Regions from separate parts of the Chromobacterium sp. ASV23 genome, predicted to be linked through region 1. Evidence: riboswitches for the same ligand, from Rfam matches in the RefSeq annotation. Region 1 holds a riboswitch; the other holds the start of a gene.

Region 1 (9,738 bases):
ATCATCATCCGGCCTTCCACCTGAATGCCGCGAAATACGACTTTCAACTGCCGCGGCATGCCTTTGGGGTAAAGCGTCCAGCTCTCGGTGAACACGGCATTGTCGCGTTCGAAATCCTGTTGATACTGGCTGAGCCGCTGCGCCACGGATACCGACATATCGCGCGACATGTCGCGCGCGCATAATTCCTGCAGGCTATCGGCGCCCCACACTTCCAGAGCGGCCGGATTGGCCCAGAATACGCGTTTGTTATCGATATCGAACACCCAAACCGGCAGGCTCAAAGCCTCCAGCATCGGCAAATTGTCTCCCTGCCAGGAGATGACGTTCTTCTTCGGCATGATTGCCGTTAACCTTTTATTTATTCATCAAAAATTCGGCTCGCCGTCTATCGGCAAGGCTTGCCATTGTAGCAAACGAGATCGCCGACGCTGCTGTTATTTTGCGCAGCCGGCATTTTCACCGCCGCAATTTCGGCAAACAGGCGTTTCAGTTGCAGAATGAAAAAGCAGGGCGCTCGCCCTGCTTGAATGATGCGAATATCTTTAATTGATCGGTTTGCGCGCAAACAATCTGGCCATGCTGTGGTGATGAGGCCAGCCATGGCTGAGATCGAGCGCATACTCCTCCTGATAGGCCAAGGCCTCCAGTTGAGAAAACTGCGCTCTCAGTTCGCCGGAACGGTAGTAATGCCGGATATAAGCGGCGGTTTCGCTGGCGCGCCCTCCGCGGCCGCAACAACCCGGATCATCCACTAGGAAGACCGAGGCGAACAAAAAGCCGCCTGGCGCAAGGCCCGATACCATGGCTTGCGCCAATCTGGCACCCGCCTCTTCGTTCAAATGATCCAGCAGGGTATAGGCCACGATGATCTGATAATGCTGCGGCTCGATATCCGCCTCCGCCATATTGGCCAAATCGGCCACGCCTCCGTTGACATCGAGTTGCAACTCGTCGGCCAGCCCGCTCAAACGAGCCACCGCCTCCGCAGACTGATCCAGGCCACGCATGGAAAAACCGCGGCGCGCCAGATACAGGGCATTACGCCCTTGGCCGCATCCCAGATCCAGTCCGACGCCCTCTCCTTTCACATTGTACTTATCCAGATAATAAATCAGGGACAGCGCTGGCCGGTCCCCATAGAACGACGCATTGCTGCGATAAAAACCATCGAAATCCGCGGCACCCATATTTATTCCCCTGCTCACGCACTCCCAAAAACAAGCGCCGACAAGGCAAATCATCGGCAGGTGGAAACTACTTACTAGTAATAGTTCTTATGGGAAATTGTTACTACTTAGATACACATACTAAGTATTTACACCTAAATGATGGCCTGCAAGATAAAGAAAAACCCCGTCAAGCAACGCCGGACGGGGTCGTTTACAGTTAGGAGACGAGTTTTACTGATAGTTGTCGATGCTCGGGCAGCTGCACTGCACGTTGCGATCGCCATACACGTCGTCGATGCGGTTCACGCTCGGCCAGAACTTGTTCTCCAACACGTAGGGCAGCGGGAACAGGCCCTGCTCACGGCTGTAAGGACGGTCCCACTCGCCGGCGATGTCGGCCTTGCTGTGCGGCGCGTTGACCAGCGGATTGTTGTCCGCCGGCCATACGCCGTTCTGCACCTGGTCGATCTCGGCGCGGATGGCGGCCATCGCGGCGATGAAGCGGTCCAGCTCGGCCTTGGGCTCGGACTCGGTCGGCTCTATCATCAGCGTGCCCGGCACCGGGAAGCTCATGGTCGGCGCGTGGAAGCCGTAGTCCATCAGACGCTTGGCCACATCCACTTCGGTAACGCCGGAGGCGGCCTTCAGCGGACGAAGATCGATGATGCACTCGTGCGCCACCCGGCCATTGACACCGGTGTACAGCACCGGGAAGTACTCGGCCAGGCGAGTAGCCAGATAGTTGGCGGACAGCAAGGCGTTTTCCGTGGCTTGCTTCATGCCTTCCGCGCCCATCATGGCGATGTACATATACGAGATCGGCAGGATGGAAGCCGAGCCGAACGGCGCGGCAGAGACTGCGGTCTGCCCCTCTTCCGCGCCCGGCACCGAAGCCACCACGTGGTTGGCCATGAACGGCGCCAGGTGCGCCTTCAGGCCGATCGGGCCCATGCCCGGCCCGCCGCCGCCATGCGGGATGCAGAAGGTCTTGTGCAGGTTCATGTGCGACACGTCGGCGCCGATGTCCGCCGGACGGGTCAGCCCCACCTGCGCGTTCAGGTTGGCTCCGTCCATATACACCTGGCCGCCGTGGGCGTGGACGATCTCGCAGATCTCTTTGATGCTTTGCTCGAACACGCCGTGGGTGGACGGATAGGTGATCATCAGCGCGGCCAGGTTGGCAGCATGCTGCTCGGCCTTGGCCTTCAGATCGGCCACGTCGACGTTGCCGGCCTCGTCGCACTTCACCACCACCACCTGCATATTCATCATCTGCGCGGTGGCCGGGTTGGTGCCGTGCGCCGATTGCGGAATCAGGCAGATATTGCGATGGCCTTCGCCGCGCGACTCATGGTAACGGCTGATGGCCAACAGGCCGGCGTATTCGCCCTGGGCGCCGGAGTTAGGCTGCATGGAGATGGCGTCAAAGCCGGTGATCGCCTTCAGCTGCCGCTGCAAGCCCTCGATCAGCTCCAGATAGCCCACAGTCTGCTCGCGCGGCGCGAACGGATGCATATTGGCGAATTCCGGCCAGGTGATCGGGATCATCTCGCTGGTGGCGTTCAGCTTCATGGTGCAGCTGCCCAGCGAGATCATCGAGTGATTCATCGCCAGGTCGCGGTTTTCCAGCTTCTTCATGTAGCGCAGCATCTCGTGCTCGCTATGGTGGGTGTTGAACACCGGGTGGGTCAGGATGGCCGACTCGCGCTTCAGCGCGGCCGGGATGGCCTCTTTGGCCACGGCGTCCAGGGCAGCGATGTCTGCCGGCTTGCCGGTGAACAGCTCGATCAGCTTAGCGAGGTCCGCCTCGGTGGCGGCTTCGTGGAAAGCCACGCCGAGCACAGTCTTGCCGACACGGCGCAGGTTGTAGCCGGCGGCCAGCGCGGCGGCGTAGATGGCGTCGGCTTTAGGAGCGTCCACTTGCACCGAGTCGTAGAAGCGGTCGAACACCAGCTTGCCGCCGGCGGCTTGCACCGCGTGGGCGAAGATGGCGGCCAGGCGATGGATGCGGGCGGCGATGCGCTTGACGCCTTGCGGGCCGTGATAGACGGCGTACAGGCCGGCGATATTGGCCAGCAGCACCTGGCTGGTGCAGATGTTGGAGTTGGCCTTCTCGCGGCGGATGTGCTGCTCGCGGGTCTGCAGCGCCATGCGCAGCGCGGTCTTGCCCTTGGCGTCTATGGACACGCCGATGATGCGCCCCGGCGCCGAGCGCTTCATCTCGTCCTTGAACGCGAAGTAAGCCGCGTGCGGGCCGCCGAAGCCCATCGGCACGCCGAAGCGCTGGGTATTGCCCAGCGCGATGTCAGCGCCCATTTCGCCCGGAGACTTCAAGGCCACCAGCGCCATCACGTCGGCGGCGACGGCGACGATGCCGCCCTTGGCCTTGACTGCGGCGATATGCGGGGTCAGATCGATCAGATCGCCGGCTTCGCCCGGATACTGGAACAAGGCGCCGAAGTAGTCGCCGTTGCCGGCCTCTTCCGGATGGCCCTGCACCAGCTCGAAGCCGAAGTACTTGGCGCGGGTCTTCATCACGTCCAGCGTCTGCGGCAGCACGCGGCTGTCGACAAAGAAACTGACGGACTTGGATTTGGACACGCGCTTGGCCATGGCCATCGCCTCGGCGGCAGCGGTGGCCTCGTCCAGCAGCGAGGCATTGGCCATTTCCAGGCCGGTCAGGTCGATCACCATCTGCTGGAAGTTCAGCAGCGCCTCCAGCCGGCCCTGGGCGATCTCGGCCTGGTACGGGGTGTAAGCGGTGTACCAGCCCGGATTTTCCAGGACATTACGCAGGATGACGGTGGGCGTCAGCACCGGGTAGTAACCCAGGCCGATGAAGGACTTGTTGACCACGTTCTTGGCTGCGACAGCCTTCAGCGCGGCCAGCGCCTCCGCTTCCGGCTGCGGCGCTGGCAGGTCCAGACGGCGGTTCAGGCGGATGTCGGCCGGCAGAGTCTGGTCGACCAAGGCATCGATGGACGGCGCGCCGATGGCGGCCAGCATCTCGGCGCGCTCGGCGTCATTGGGGCCGATGTGGCGGGAGAGGAATTCGTGACGATTGAAGAGTTCGGCAAGAGACATACAAGACCTTTCTTTTGCCACGGAAACCATGAAAGGACACGAACGGCATGACGCGAAGCCGAAAAGCCGCTCACACTGAGAGAAGCCGGAATAGGCTTTCTGTTATCTTTCGTGTCTTTTCGTGGTTTTCGTGGCTAAAAAACAAACGCCCCTGTGTCTTGCGACTAAGGGGCGTATCACATCAAGCGCCGATTTCCTTGGCGTAGGCGGCGGCATCCATCAGGCCGTCCAGGTCGGACGCATTGGCCGGCTTGATCTTGAAGAACCAGCCCGCGCCGTACGGATCGTTATTGGCCAGATCCGGCGCGCCTTCCAGCTCGCCATTCACTTCCAGCACTTCGCCGGCGATCGGACAGTAGACGTCGGAAGCCGCCTTAACCGATTCCACCGCGCCAGCCTGTTCTTCCTTGGCCAGTACGCTGCCGATCTTGGGCAGCTCGACGAAGACGATGTCGCCCAACAGTTCCTGTGCGTGGGCGGTGATGCCCACGGTCACGGAGCCATCAGCTTCCAGGCGCAGCCATTCGTGGCTCTCGACGTATTTCAGTTCGGCGGGGATATTGCTCATCTTGAAGTTCTCCAGCTTAAGATCGGATCAATGGTGACGGCAGTCGTCGCAAGGACGCTGCCCGATTATTCGAATACTTTCTTGCCGTTACGCACGAAGGGCATCTTCACTACGCGCACATCGGTCAGCGTGCCGCGCAGGTCCACTTGGGCGGCAGCGCCGGTGGCGGCCGGCACGCGGGCGATGGCGATGGAGTGCTTCAGCGTCGGCGAGAAAGTGCCGCTGGTGATCACGCCTTCGCCGACGCCTTCCACCAGGACCTTCTGGCCTTCGCGCAGCACGCCGCGGCCTTCCAGCACCAGACCCACCTGCTTCATTTTGACGCCGGCGGCTTTTTGCGCTTCCAGCGCCTCACGGCCATTGAATTGGCGCTCGGCCGGCTCCCAGGCGATGGTCCACCCCATGCCAGCTTCCAGCGGCGACACGGTTTCGTCCATGTCGTGGCCGTACAAATTCATGCCGGCTTCCAGGCGCAGCGTATCGCGCGCGCCCAGGCCGATGGGCGCGACGCCGACGGCTTGCAATTGTTCGAAGAAGGAAACGGCTTCGGCGGCGGGAATCATGATTTCCAGGCCATCTTCACCGGTATAGCCGGTGCGGGCGTAGAACCATTCGCCCTGCGGCAGGCCCTGGAACACTTTCAGCGCGCGGATGGCATCAGCCAATTCCGGCTTGATGGAACAGACTTTTTCAATGGCCTTGGGGCCTTGCACCGCCAGCATCGCCAGGTCGCGGCGCACCTTGAGCGCCACGTCGAAGCCAGCCTTCTGGGCTTCCATCCAGGCCAGGTCTTTCTCGGTGGTGCCGGCATTGACCACCATGCGGTAGCCATAGGCAGTGAGATAGACGATCAGATCGTCGACGACGGTGCCCTGAGGCGTCAGCATGCCGGAATACAAGGCCTTGCCCTCGAAGCCGAGCTTGGCCACATCGTTGGCGATCAGTTTTTGCAGCCAGGCCTTGGCGTCGGAACCGGTGATGTCGATCACCGTCATGTGGGAGACGTCGAACATGCCGGCGTCGGTGCGGACGATTTCGTGCTCTTTCAGCTGGGAACCGTAATGGATGGGCATTTCCCAACCGGCGAAATCGACCATCTTGGCGCCGGCGGCAATGTGGGCTTCAAACAGCGGAGTACGTTTCGGGGCCGTCATGGCGCGGTTCCTTCGAGAAAAGTGTGGATAGCCTCTATCAACCACACCCCTCTGTCCCTGCACCTGAGATTTTCCGGCCGGATAAGCCGTTAGCCCCTTCGGTGGACGCCGCGCGGGCGCCGCTCTCCAGATTGCGCAAGCCGGCGGCCGCCGGCTCGATGATACAGTCCTTTTGCCTGAGCGATTAGCGGGTGCGCTTGCGCCTTCGGCGGCGGCCGCGGGTGCCGCTCTCTCCTGTATGACTCGCCGATTATGGTGGGCATCTCCCCGCCTTGGCAAGCCGAGTTTATTTCGATGTCAAACAGTCTGAATAAATGTTTCTCAAAGAAAATAAGCGCACATTTTTATCAATAAAAACTATTCGGAAACGAAAAAAGCGCAGGCTTTCGCGCTGCGCTTTGGCATTCATCCCGCTTCCGCCGCTCAATCATCGGCGTGGCGCTCTTTCAACTGCCAGACATAAATCGGCAGGCCGAGCATCAACAACAGCATGCCCCACATCACGATCTCTGCGCCGGAGCCGTAAAGCGCCCACAAGGAATACACAAAACCGATGCCGGCGAAGAAGCCCGGCGCCACGTAATCGCGCGGCGCAAACGCCTTGCCGCGCATCAACATGATGGCGATCAGCGCCATCGAGCAGAACGCGTATGGCAACAAGGTGGTGGCGGTGGCCAGCAGGATGATGAACTCGAAAATCTTCACTCCGCTGTCGCCGCCGGCGTATTTCATCGCCATCAGGATGGTGACCAAGGTGCTGGACAGTACTAGGCCGAAGATCGGCACGCCCGCCGCATTGCGCTGATTGAAGCGGCTGGGAAACAGCTTGTCCTTGGCCGCAGCTGCCGGCACATGCGCCTGCATCAAGCTCCAGCCGTTGAGGGCGCCGAAGCAGGACACGACCGCGCCGAAACCGACCAGCCAATAACCCCAATCCCCCCACATCAACCGGGCCGCATCGGCAAACGGTGCCTGCGACGCTGCCAGCACATCGGAAGGCATCAAGCCCATCAGCGATATCGTGGACAGGATGTACAGCACGGTGGCCAGCAAGGTGCCGATGACGGTGGCCCGCGGAATGGTCTTCTCTGGCTGATCGACATCGCCGGCCGGCACTGAGGCCGACTCCAGGCCGAGGAAAGCCCAAAGCGTCAGCGCCATGGTCGCGGACAGCGAGGACAACAAGGGCTTATGGTGAGGATTGAACGCCAGATTGTCGGTATTCAGGTGGAAAAAACCGATGAAGGTGACCGCCGCCAGCGGCAGCAGTTTGAGCAGGGTCGTCACCACCGCCACCACGCCCGAGCTGTGCGCGCCGCGACTGTTGATCCAGGTAACGATCCAGATCAGACTGATGGCGAAAACGCCAGCCAGCAGTTCGTTATGGCCGAGAACAGGAAAGAACACTTGCATATAGCTGGTGGCCGCCACCGCCAGCGCGGCATTGCCTGCCCATAAGGCGATCCAGTATCCCCAGGCGATCCAAAACCCGGCAAAATCGCCAAAGCCGGCATGAATATAAGCATATGGCCCGCCTTCGCGCGGCAGGATGGCCGACAGGCGGGCGAACACCAGCGCCAGACAGATGGCGCCAGCAGCCGTGATCAGCCAGCCAAGCAAGGAAATGCCGCCAAACGGCGCCAGCGAGGCGGGCAGCAGGAACACGCCGGAACCTATCATATTGCCCACCACCAGGGCGGTGCACATCCAGACTCCGAGCGAGCCTTTTTTGGGGGAAGAACTGTTTTCGCTCAAACCTGATTCTCCATCGCGAACGAAAGCATGGCGCGCCGCCGGTCCGCAACGGGCGTCGTGCATGCGTGAAACAGGCGGACTCACGGCCGACCGCCACGCGTCATGGCTTCAACATAGACGAAGTCAGCGTCTCAGGCGGTGGGGGAAGTGGCGTCGCGCCGAAAAAAAGGGCGCATTAGAACACAGATTTGATGCAAAAACATGTCGCATTACCGATTTTTTTCACAAAAACCGGCATGCGGCGCAAGTCATGCCAAGCCGATGCGAGCCAGTCAGCCGGCACGCAAGCGCAAGGGGCCGCGCGGCACGCTAGCCAGCGACCAACTGGCCAAGGCCCAGCGCCACAGCTCCGCCAGATCGCCGCACTCGTCCGGTGGCGCATGCCCCAGCAGCGTCAATGCGGCACGCAGCTGCTGCGCGGCATCGACGCCGGAAATCGCCGGCGCCAGCGTCTGTTTGGACAATTTCTCGCCGGCCTCGTTGGTCAATACCGGCAAGTGGCAGTAGGTGGGCGCGGGCAAGCCCAGCGCGGCGTATACCGCCAGTTGACGCGGCGTGGACACCAATAGATCGGCGCCGCGGACGATATCATTGATGCCCTGCTCGGCATCGTCCACCACCACCGCCAGTTGATAGGCCCAGAAGCCGTCGGCGCGCAGCAGCACGAAGTCGCCGATGTCGCGCGCCAGATTCTGCCGGTACTCGCCCTGCAGCCTATCGCAGACAACGCTCTCGCCCGGCGCCACCCGCAGCCGCCAGGCGCGGCCTGCGCGGCCATCCGGACAGCCATTGCGGCAGGTGCCGGGGTAGATATAGCCATCCAGCCCGCGCTGCGCCGCGGCTGCGATCTCCTTGCGCGTGCAACAGCAGGCATAGGCATGGCCGGAGGCGATCAATTGCCGCAAGGCATCTCTGTATAGATCATGGCGCCGGCTCTGATAGACCACCTCGCCATCCCACTCGAAGCCAAAAGCCTCCAGCGTGCGCAAAATATCCGCGGCGGCGCCGGGCACCTCGCGCGGCGGATCCAAGTCCTCCATGCGCAGCAGCCACTGGCCGCCGCGCCGGCGCGCCTCCAGATAACTGCCAACGGCGGTGCTGAGCGAGCCCGCATGCAGCAGGCCGGTTGGACTGGGCGCGAAACGGCCCCGGTAAGTGGCTATGGACATCTGAAACGAACGGCTGGAGCGCTTGGCGGGGAATTTCTCGCTAAAATACGATTATCCCTAAATCACGAGCCAGCCTTAAGAAGGATACAAGAATGGCCTACGTTGTAACCGAAGCCTGTATCAAATGCAAATACACCGACTGCGTGGAAGTCTGCCCGGTTGACTGCTTCCGCGAGGGCCCCAATTTCCTGGCGATAGACCCGGACGAGTGCATAGACTGCTCGCTGTGCGTGGCGGAATGCCCGGTCGGCGCGATCTATGCGGAGGACGATTTACCCAAGGACCAAATGGCCTTCATCCAGCTGAATGCGGAACTGGCCAAGAACTGGCCCAGCATCGTCAACCGCATCGACCCGCTGCCGGACCACGCAGACTGGGCGGAGGTGAAGGATAAGCTGCAATATCTGGAACGCTAAGCGTCTCCCACCCGCCTCCTCCAAAGGGCTGGCGGCACCCAATCAGGCGCGGGACCGCCCCAGTCAAAGCCAACCAGGGCGGAGCCGCCCTCAACCGGCTGGGCGAATCGTAAACATCTTGTTGAAACAGGCGATCTCGAAGACCTGCAGCACCGCCTCGTGGCAGTTCACCAGCACCATGGTCTTCTTCTGCGATGCGGCGCGCTCCTTGAGCAACAACAGCATGCCCAACGCAGAACTGTCCAGAAACGGCACCTGGTCAAAGTCGACACGTATTTCCTGCACCGCGGCGTTATCCAGCAGCTCCTGGCTGGCCTGGCGGAAATCCTTGTGAAGATTGAAGTCAAACTGACCAATCAGCATCATCGTGCCGACATTCCCCTCGACTCTAACAATCGGTCTCATCGCTGCCCCTGTTCT
Region 2 (9,738 bases), on a different contig from region 1:
TGGATGGTGGTCTACCATCACAGCAAGAATCTGGTGCTGCTGCACCGCGGCGTGAATGTCTCCACGCTGGATGCGCTGCTCAAGCTGCCGGACCTGCGCTGGGGCATGGTGCGCGGCTACCGCCACAGCCCGGCCGAAGACAAGTTTCTGGATGGATTGGCGCAACAGCACAAGATTGTCACCGCCGCCAACGAGGACGATCTGTATAAAATGGTCTGCAGCGGCGTGGTGACGGCCTCTTTCGGCCACCCCATCAGCTTCGATCCTTGGCTGCAAAGCCATCAGGCCGCCCAGCAGGTGACGGTGCACGACTTTTTCCCGGACAGCGAAATCACCGCGGGCAGCATCGTGCTGAGCAAGGCGCGCTTCAGCCAGCAAGCCGCCGCGTTGTGGCAGGACGAGCTGCGCAAGATGTACCGCGACGGCACATTGCGCGCCATCATGCGGCGCTACCTGACCGAGCCCAGCGTGGAGCAGGCGCTGAAGTTGCCGTTGGACTAGACGCAAGCAGGCCCGGCTGCAATGCGCCGGGCCTGCTTTGCATTGGCTGTTACAGCGCCAGCTTGGCGATGGCTTCCTTCGCCAGGTGGATCGACGTGGCGCGCTTGTCCGGACCCATGCCGATGGCCTCGGCTCGGATGATTTCGACGTCGCTCACGCCCAGGAAACCCAATACCTTCACCAGATAATCTTCCTGGAAGTCCATCAGGCTGCCCTGCTCGCCGCTGTGCACGCCGCCGCGGGCGGACACCACAATCACCTTCTTGTTGGGCACCAGACCCACCGCGCCGTTCTCGGTGTACTTAAAGGTGCGGCCGGCGGCGGCCACGCGGTCGATCCAGCTCTTCAACTGAGTCGGGATGGAAAAGTTGTACATCGGCGCGCCGATCACCAGCACGTCGGCTGCGACGAACTCCTCGATCAGTTGATCGGTCAAGGCAGCCTCGCTGCGCTGCAGCGGCGTCCAGTCCGTCTCCGGCACGAAACGCGCGCCGACGATTTCGCCGGACAGGTGAGCGATCGGATTGGCCGCCAGATCGCGGTAGATGGTTTCGACATTGGCGTGACGCTGACGCAGCGTGTTGGCCACTACGGCGGACAATTCGCGGGTAACCGAGTTGTCGGCCAGGATGCTGGAATCGAGATGCAGCAGTTTCATATTCGGGTCTTTCGCGGTGCGGTGGAGATGTGTGCATGATAAGCACGAGCAACAATCCGAACTAGACTGCTAAAATCGGAAACATTGTTCCACCAGCGAGACAATCATGCGAGACCTGAACGATCTGATGTACTTCGCCAAAGTGGTGGAGCACGGCGGCTTCATGGCGGCCTCCCGGGTGCTGGGCATCCCCAAGTCCACGCTGTCGCGGCGGGTAGCGGAACTGGAAAGCCGCCTGGGCGTGCGCCTGCTGCAACGGACTACGCGCCGCCTGTCGCTGACGGAAATCGGCAGCCAGTATTATCAACGCTGCCAGGCCATGCTGGCCGAAGCCGAGGCCGCCGATGAGACCATCCTGCAAAGCAGCGCCGAACCGCGCGGCCTGATACGGGTCAGCTGCCCGGAACTGCTGGCCAAGACCATGCTCAGCGCCGCGCTGCCGCGCTTTCTGGCGCGCCACCCTCAGGTGCGGGTGGCGCTGGAGGCCACCAACCGCAGGGTGGACCTGATCGAGGAAGGGGTGGACGTGGCGCTCCGGGTGCGCAACGTCATCGAAGACAGCGCCAGCCTGGTCGTGCGCACCTTGGGCAAGAGCCGGGTCATCCTGGTGGCCAGCCCCGCCTTCCTGGAAAAGCACGGCGAACCGCAAGCGCCAGAGCGGCTGGCCGCGCTGCCCGCGCTGACGATGAGCCGGCCGGACGGCCGCGGCCAGTGGGTGCTGCTGGACAATGTCGGCCAGACCTACACCATTCACATCGATGCGCCCCGACTGATGACCGACGACATGATCGTGCTGCTGCAGGCCGCCATCGCCGGCATCGGCATCGCCGCGCTGCCCACCAATGTCTGCCACCAAGCGCTGGCCGATGGACGGCTTAGCCATATTCTGCCGCAATACGACTTTCCCTGGGGCATCCTGCATGCGGCCTTCCCTACCCGCCGCGGCCTGTCGCCGGCCGTCCGCGCCTTTCTGGACTTCATCGCGGAAGACCTGATCAGCGAGGAAATGGCCGGCGACTGGGGACGGCCCCATCTCCACCAGGCATGACGCTTGCTTCATGAGGGTCTCGCCCCCTGAAGAAACCTTCCCATGTTCACGCTGCGACCCTTAACCGAATCCGATTCGATAGAACAATTGACCGATCTGCTGCACCACGCCTACGCCCAACTGGCCGCGATGGGGCTGCGCTACACCGCGGTGGATCAAAGCCCCGACGTGACCCGCCGCCGCATCCAGGGCGGCCACTGCCTGCTGGCCTGGCACCAAAACCAGCTGGCCGGCACCGTCACGGTGCATCGCGCCCGACTCAACTCGCCTTGCCTGCAATTCCGACAACCCGACGGCGCCGTGCTGTCGCAACTGGCCGTCGCGCCGGAATGGCAAGGCCACGGCCTGGGCGAACGACTATTGGACGCGGCGGAAAACTGGGCGCGAACGCAAGGCTGCGCCGCCATTCGCTTGGATACCGCCCAGGACGCCACCCACCTGGTCCGCCGCTATCAGCGGCGCGGCTACCGCGTGGAAGCCCCGCTGCAATGGCCGGACAAAGCCTATCGCAGCGTGGTGATGGTCAAATCGCTGGAAACTCTGTCGACCTCTGCCACTCGAAACAATAGTTGCAGTGCAACAAGCTGATGGCTGCGCGCCACACATCGCCTCAAGACCATTCGCATTTATTGCATTGCAGCAGATAACGAGTACAGTGGCAGCCAAGGCCGTTGCCTTGGCCGCACACCGTTTCCACTCATCAAAACGCAAGGGGTTGCAATGTGGTCAACTACTGCAGTTCGAGACGGGAAAATCCCGTTTGCCCAACCGTTGTTTGATTACTGGCTGGACGCCTGCCAGCGCGGTGTTCTGTATTGGGACACGCTGTATCAGCGCGGCGCCACCTATCTGGAACACTGTGAAAGCGGCAAGCCGCCGGTGCTGGTGTTCGACTACACCATCATCATGGACGCGCGCGAGCTGCCCGATCCGGCCAACTACGCGCTGGCGGCGATCAAGCCGCCGGAGGGCAGCCCAGCCACCGATCCGGCCAAGCGCCCCTTCGTGGTCATCGACCCGCGCGCCGGCCACGGCCCCGGCATTGGCGGCTTCAAGATGGACAGCGAAATCGGCATCGCGCTGCAGCAGGGACATCCCTGCTACTTCGTGATGTTCTTCCCGCAACCTGTGCCGGGCCAAACCATAGAAAGCGTGGCCAAGGCCGAAGGCCATTTCCTCAAGCGCGTCAACGAACTGCACCCGAACAGCGACGGCAAGCCCTTCGTCATCGGCAACTGCCAGGGCGGCTGGGCGCTGGCCATGTTGGCTTCGGTGGCGCCGGATCTGGTTGGCCCGATCCTGCTGGCCGGCTCGCCGCTGTCCTACTGGGCCGGCGTGCGCGGCAAGAACCCCATGCGTTACGCCGGTGGCCTGAACGGCGGCACCTGGAGCGCCTCGCTGGCCGGCGACCTGGGCAACGGCCACTTCGACGGCGCCCATCTGGTGGAAAACTTCGAGAAGCTGGACCCGGCCAACACCCTTTGGAAGAAGTCCTACAATCTGTACTCCAAGGTGGATACCGAGCCGCAACGCTATCTCGATTTCGAACGCTGGTGGGGCGGCCACTACCTGCTGAACAAGGTGGAGATGGAGTGGATCACCCAGAAGCTGTTCGTCGGCAACGATCTGGTCCACGGCAAGATCACCAGCCATGACGGCACGATGCGCGTGGACATGCGCAACATCCGCTCGCCCATCATGGTGTTCGCCTCCTGGGGCGACAACATCACCCCGCCGCAGCAGGCGCTGAACTGGATCGCCGACCTGTACGACAGCGTCGAGGACATCCGCAACAACGAGCAGACCATCGTCTACTGCCTGCACAACAAAGTGGGGCACCTCGGCATCTTCGTGTCCGCCGGCGTGGCCAACAAGGAGCACAGCGAGTTCGCCAACGCGCTGGACCTGATCGACGTGCTGGCGCCCGGCCTGTACGAAGCCATCATCGAAGACATCGCCCCGGACGCGCCGGGCCAGGAATACATCGAAGGCCGCTACATCATCCGTTTCGAAGCCCGCGATGTATCCGACATCCTGGCGCTGGATGACGGCCGCGAAGACGAGCAGGCTTTCGAGGTGGTGAAACGCGTCTCCGAAATCAACCAGGGCGTGTACGACCGCTATCTGTCCCCCGTGGTGCGCGCCTTCAGCAACGAGGCCAGCGCCCGCCTGCTGCGCGAGCTGCATCCCGCCCGCTTCGAACGCACGCTGATCTCGCCGAAGAACCCCTGGCTGTGGTGGCTGCCCGGACTCGCCGCCAAGGTGCGCGAACAACGCCGCCCGGTTTCCGCGGACAATCCGCTGTGGCAGTGGCAGGAGCGGATGTCTGACTTCATCGTCCAGTCGCTGGATCATTACCGCGACCTGCGCGACGCCGCCCAGGAACAACTATTCCGCGGGATTTACGAATCGCCGCAACTGGCCACGCTGATAGGCGTGCAGCCCGCCGGCGAAGAGCGCAAGCAGGCGCTCACCTGGGAAAGCCGCGAGCTGGCGCGCCTGAAGCGCGAGGCGCTGGACCCGAGCTTCGAACAAGGCACGCTGGCTGATGGCTTCATCCGGCTGCTGGTCTATGTCGGCATCGGCATGGGCGTCATCGATGAACGGCCGTTCAACGCCATCCGCCGCACCATGCGCGGCGTGCAGCGCGAATATCCGCTGACGCTGATGCAGCTGAAGGCTACCGTCCGCAAACAGGTCGCCCTGGTGCGTGCCGATCATCAGCGCGCGCTGAACGGCTTGAGCACGCTGCTGCCCGACCAGCACATCCGCCACCAGGCCTGGATGCTGGTGCGCGACCTGCTGCTGGTGAATCGCCATGACATTCCTGCGGAGCAACAGCAACGGCTGGAACAGGCGGCGAATGTGCTTGGTCTGTCCGAACAAGACCGCCAGGCCATTCTGGACAAGGCCGCGATTCAGCCGGCCGCCCCTCGCGCGACGGAAACGGTTGCAGTCAAGCCGGCTCCGGCTCCGGCTCAGTCCCCTGCCGCCAAAGCTATCGTTCCGACGGCCAAGTCTGAAATCCAGCCGGCGCCAGCCAAGACCACCTCCACGCGCAAACCGGCGGCGGCCAAACCGGCGACCAAGCCAGGCGCAGCCCATCCCGCCCCAACCGTAAAAGCCGAGGCTCAAACAGCTGCCGCGCCAGCCAAGCCTGCGCCAGCCCGCAAGCCCGCGGCCAAGGCCAACGGCCAAGCGCCTGCCGCAGTCAAAACCGTCAAGCCGGCTGCCGCCGCCAAGCAGCAGAAGGACTCCTGACGCACCATGCCGGGGCGCCGACAGGCGCTCCGGTTTTATCGCCAACCCACCTCAAACGCTTTCGCAGGTTTGGCTAGGGGCTGTTGACGTTTGGTGAGCGGTCGCGCCGGAGCGCATTTAGCGCCGAATCGAGGCGTTTCGCGCGCCGCATAGTCATTCTCTGCCAGCGCGGAACAACGAAGAGTCGGCGCGAAAGGCACCCGGCCCTGCGGGTTTGGCCGCTTTGGGCCGGAGGCCGCTTTGCCCAGTCCTTGCCTCCGGTCCAAATCGGCTCAAACGCGATCCACTCACCAAACGTCAACAGCCCCTGGCGTCGCTTCTACTGATCCCATCCACTCTGCGCCATCCCTCCGCCGCAATTGGTCCATGCAGGAAAATGATCATCAATAGGTTCTAAATATTGACTATTAAAACAGCAATGGCTAATATTTGACGCGCTGCGGGAGAGAGGGGCGCCGCCCCCGCCGAAGACGCAAACTCCCATAATCGCTCAGGCAAGCAGTACCGCAGTGCACCATTGATTCAAGCCGATTGGAGAGAGGCCGCCGCGAGCGGTCCACCGAAGGGGCAAGTGGCCGCCGGCCATGCAACTCTCAGGTAAAAGGACAAGGGGAGAGGCTGTTCCGCAACCCGGAATCCACCCAGGAGACTGCCTTGTCCGCACCCGCCATCGGCCGCGCGCTTTTGCCCGCCGCGCCAGTAGACGCTCTTTTCCCTTTTTCACGCCAATCCGCCGCCACCGCGCGCGGGAGCTTGCCATGCTGAGCCTGATCTATTTGATCGCCATCACCGCGGAAGCGATGACCGGCGCGCTGGCTGCGGGCCGCCGCCACATGGACATCTTCGGCGTCACCGTCATCGCCTTCCTCACCGCGCTGGGCGGCGGCACCGTGCGCGACATCGTGCTCGGCCGCTACCCGATAGGCTGGACGCAACACCCGGAGTACGTGTTGCTGGTGGTGGCCGGCGGCATCGCCGCCGTGCTGGCCGCGCGCTTCATGCGCCATCTGAACCGGTTATTCCTGGTGCTGGATGCGCTGGGCCTGGTGGCTTTCACCATCATCGGCTGCGATGTGGCGCTAGGCATGCACTATCACCCGGTCATCGTGGTCATGGCCGGCATGATCACCGGCATTGCCGGCGGCATTCTGCGCGACGTCTTGTGCAATCGCGTGCCCATCGTGTTCCGTCGCGAGCTGTATGCCAGCGTATCGCTCTTGGTGGCCATTCTCTACCTGGGATTAAACGCGCTGGAGGTTGCTCACGACTGGAACATCGCCGCCAGCTTCGCCTTCGGCCTGGCGCTGCGAATGACCGCGCTGTGGCGCGAGTGGCAGTTGCCGGTTTTCGCCTACCGCCACGATCATCACTGACACCCCGCCCCGCTTTCGCGGGGTGTTTTGCATCACGCATCGCAAGCCATGGCTCATGATTCGCGCCTCACGGCTTGGCATAGCCATACGCGCGCCAGATTTTCTGCGATTCGGGACTGAAAAGGTAATCGAACAATTGCCGGGCTTGCGGATGGCCTGCCGCCGGCGTCAGCAGCGCCACCGTCTGCCGGATAGTCGGGTAACTATCCGGCGGAATCTCTACCCAATGCCCCTTGCCCAAACGTGAGCGCTCCAGCACCTGAGACTTGGAAACGAAACCGCCCGCCACCTTGCCGGACGCCACCATTTCGGCGGCATGGGCCACATCCGGCGCCCTGACAAAACGCGGGCGCAGGCGTTCCGCTAGTTGGTAATGATTCAAGCTGTATAAAACCATCTGGCCATAAATGCTGGACTCGGGATCCGGCAGCGCGATCTTGCCTCTGCCTTGGCGCAGCCACTCCAGCCAGCCGCTCTCATGAAAATCCGCCGCCAGCGACCATAGCACCAGGGAACCCAAACCAAAGATGCGCGGTTCTTCCAGACAGCGCCCCTGCATCTGCAGCTTATGGGTATATTCGTCGCTGGACGAGATGTAGATTTCGTACGCGGCGCCATTGGCAATCTGCGAGGCCAGCGCCACCGCGGGACCATAAGCCACCTTTACCGTTACGCCAGTCTTTGCCGTGAATTTTTTGACGATCTCATTCAGCGCCGGCTCAGTATTGCTGGCGGCGGCCACCGTGACCGGCGCGGCATGGGCAAAGGCCCATGCGCAGGCCAGCAGGCACCCCGCCAATATCTTCGGCATGATGCGCTCCCTGAAACTTCACGATTCAGCATAGGGCATGCGTTGCGAACAAAAAAAGACCCAAAGTCGGCATGGCCGAAACCGATTCAAACGGTTTGCGCCTCGCGAATGCGGGCGATGAACCATTCCGCGGCCCGGCTCAGCAGCGCGCCCTCCCGCACCAAGAGCAACAGGCTCAGCCTCGGCGGCCGCTGCTTAAGCGGCAGCTCGACAAAACGCTGCGCCGTCAGAGTGGCCTGCAAGGCCTGATTGGACATCGGCACCACGGCATCCATCGTCATCAGCAGCCCGCACAGCAAGACATTGGACGTGCAGCAAGTCACTCGTTCCGGCGGCGCCAGTCCTTCGCGCGCAAACATGCCATGCACAAAGCTTTCGTACTGGCCGCTCTGATCAGTATGCAGCCACTCCGCCTGCCGCAATTCCGCCAACGCGGTGGCATGCCGCAACGGGCTTTCCGCGCGGACGGCAAAGCCGGATGGGGATTCGCACAGCCGCTCCACCCGCACGAATGGATCGTCTGGCGGCGCGGAGAAGGCACCCAGCGCGAAATCCAGCTGCCCGCTGCGCAGGCCCTCAAGCAGTTGTTTCCCATCCTGCTCCAGGAAATCCACCCGCACCTGCGGCATGGCGCGCCGAAAGGCCGCAAACGACTGCGGCAAAATCTCGAAACCGGCCAGCGGGGTCAGGCCGATGCGCAGGCTGCTCTCGCGGCCGGAGCGCAGCCGATCCATTTCCTGCTGCGCCCTCTCCAGCTCCCGTATCACCAGACGCGCATAGCCGAGCAGCGTCTGTCCGGCCTCTGTCAGCGTCACGCCCCAGGAGTTGCGCAGCAACAAGGGCACGCCCTGCTCCGTCTCCAATTCGCGCAGCGCCTTGGTGATGGCAGGCTGCGTGACGTACAGCGCGCGCGCGGCCGCATTGATGCTGCCGTGATCCGCCACCGCGACCAAGGCCCGCAGTTGATGTTGCTTGAGTTGACTCACGTGGATAACTCATGGTTATGGCTATCAATATTTGTGCTTATTCAGCGCAAATAGTTTTGCCTAGCATGGTTCGGCACCCTCACATCAACGGAAAGCAAACCATGGCAAACGATCCCTTCATCCTCCCGGAAATCCTGGGCAAGGTAAACGAGTTCATCGCGCTGCGCCGCCAAATACACGCTCATCCGGAGCTGGGGTTCGAGGAGCAGCAAACCAGCGAACTGGTCGCGGCCAAGCTGCGCGAATGGGGCTATGAGGTGCAAACCGGCGTCGGCAAGACCGGCGTGGTGGGCACGCTGCGCGCAGGCGCAGGATCACGCGCGCTCGGCATCCGCGCCGACATGGACGCCTTGCCCATCCAGGAAGCGACCGGCCTCTCCTATGCCAGCACCCAGCCTGGCAAGATGCACGCCTGCGGCCACGACGGCCATACCGCCATGCTGCTGGCCGCCGCCCAATACTTGGCCGCAACCCGGCGCTTCAACGGCACGCTGCATCTGATTTTTCAACCGGCGGAAGAAGGATTGGGCGGCGCGCCGGCCATGCTTGAAGACGGCCTGTTCGAGCGCTTCCCCTGCGATGCCGTCTACGCCCTGCACAACGCGCCGGGCCTGCCTGTCGGCTGCTTCGCGCTGAAAGAAGGCGCCATGGCGGCCTCGTCCGACAGCGTGGATGTTCGCCTCACCGGCGTGGGCGCGCACGGCGCGATGCCCAATTTCGGCCGCGACCCCATCGTCGCCGCCTCGTCCATCGTGATGGCGCTGCAAACCCTGGTGGCGCGCAATATTCCGGCGACCGAGGCCGGCGTGGTCACCGTCGGCGCGCTGCACGCCGGCAAGGCGCACAACGTGATTCCGGAACACGCGGAAATGAAGCTGACCGTGCGCGCGCTCAGCCGCGACGTCCACGCCACCTTGAAACAGCGGCTGCATGAAACCGTCCAGCTGCAGGCGCAAAGTTACGGCGTAGCGGCGGAAATCGACTACCGCACCATCGCGCCGGTGCTGGTCAACACGCCCGATGAAACCCGCTTCATGGCCGAACTGATCCGCGAGCAAGCCGGCGCGGAACGGCTGATCCAGCCGCCGCAAGGGATGATG

What was found. A riboswitch is a leader RNA that binds a small molecule or an ion and turns the genes downstream of it on or off. The one in region 1 is predicted to bind glycine.
Region 2: another riboswitch for glycine. It lies ahead of JHD59_RS07550 (trimeric intracellular cation channel family protein); the one in region 1 lies ahead of gcvT (glycine cleavage system aminomethyltransferase GcvT).

What each region holds. Positions count from the first base shown of each region.
Region 1 covers NZ_JAELTR010000038.1:5,270-15,007, reverse strand. The annotation lists gene JHD59_RS14965 (bifunctional diguanylate cyclase/phosphodiesterase) at 1-341, opposite strand, end outside; gene JHD59_RS14960 (bifunctional 2-polyprenyl-6-hydroxyphenol methylase/3-demethylubiquinol 3-O-methyltransferase UbiG) at 546-1,190, opposite strand; gene gcvP (aminomethyl-transferring glycine dehydrogenase) at 1,404-4,256, opposite strand; gene gcvH (glycine cleavage system protein GcvH) at 4,438-4,824, opposite strand; gene gcvT (glycine cleavage system aminomethyltransferase GcvT) at 4,890-5,978, opposite strand; glycine riboswitch at 6,020-6,118, opposite strand; glycine riboswitch at 6,133-6,225, opposite strand; gene JHD59_RS14940 (amino acid permease) at 6,402-7,685, opposite strand; gene gluQRS (tRNA glutamyl-Q(34) synthetase GluQRS) at 8,006-8,902, opposite strand; gene fdxA (ferredoxin FdxA) at 8,995-9,318, shown strand; gene JHD59_RS14925 (STAS domain-containing protein) at 9,409-9,723, opposite strand.
Region 2 covers NZ_JAELTR010000012.1:53,653-63,390, forward strand. The annotation lists gene JHD59_RS07525 (ABC transporter substrate-binding protein) at 1-501, shown strand, start outside; gene JHD59_RS07530 (FMN-dependent NADH-azoreductase) at 551-1,159, opposite strand; gene JHD59_RS07535 (LysR substrate-binding domain-containing protein) at 1,266-2,207, shown strand; gene JHD59_RS07540 (GNAT family N-acetyltransferase) at 2,250-2,795, shown strand; gene JHD59_RS07545 (DUF3141 domain-containing protein) at 2,928-5,468, shown strand; glycine riboswitch at 5,899-5,985, shown strand; glycine riboswitch at 5,990-6,087, shown strand; gene JHD59_RS07550 (trimeric intracellular cation channel family protein) at 6,227-6,841, shown strand; gene modA (molybdate ABC transporter substrate-binding protein) at 6,909-7,652, opposite strand; gene JHD59_RS07560 (LysR substrate-binding domain-containing protein) at 7,739-8,638, opposite strand; gene JHD59_RS07565 (M20 aminoacylase family protein) at 8,740-9,738, shown strand, end outside.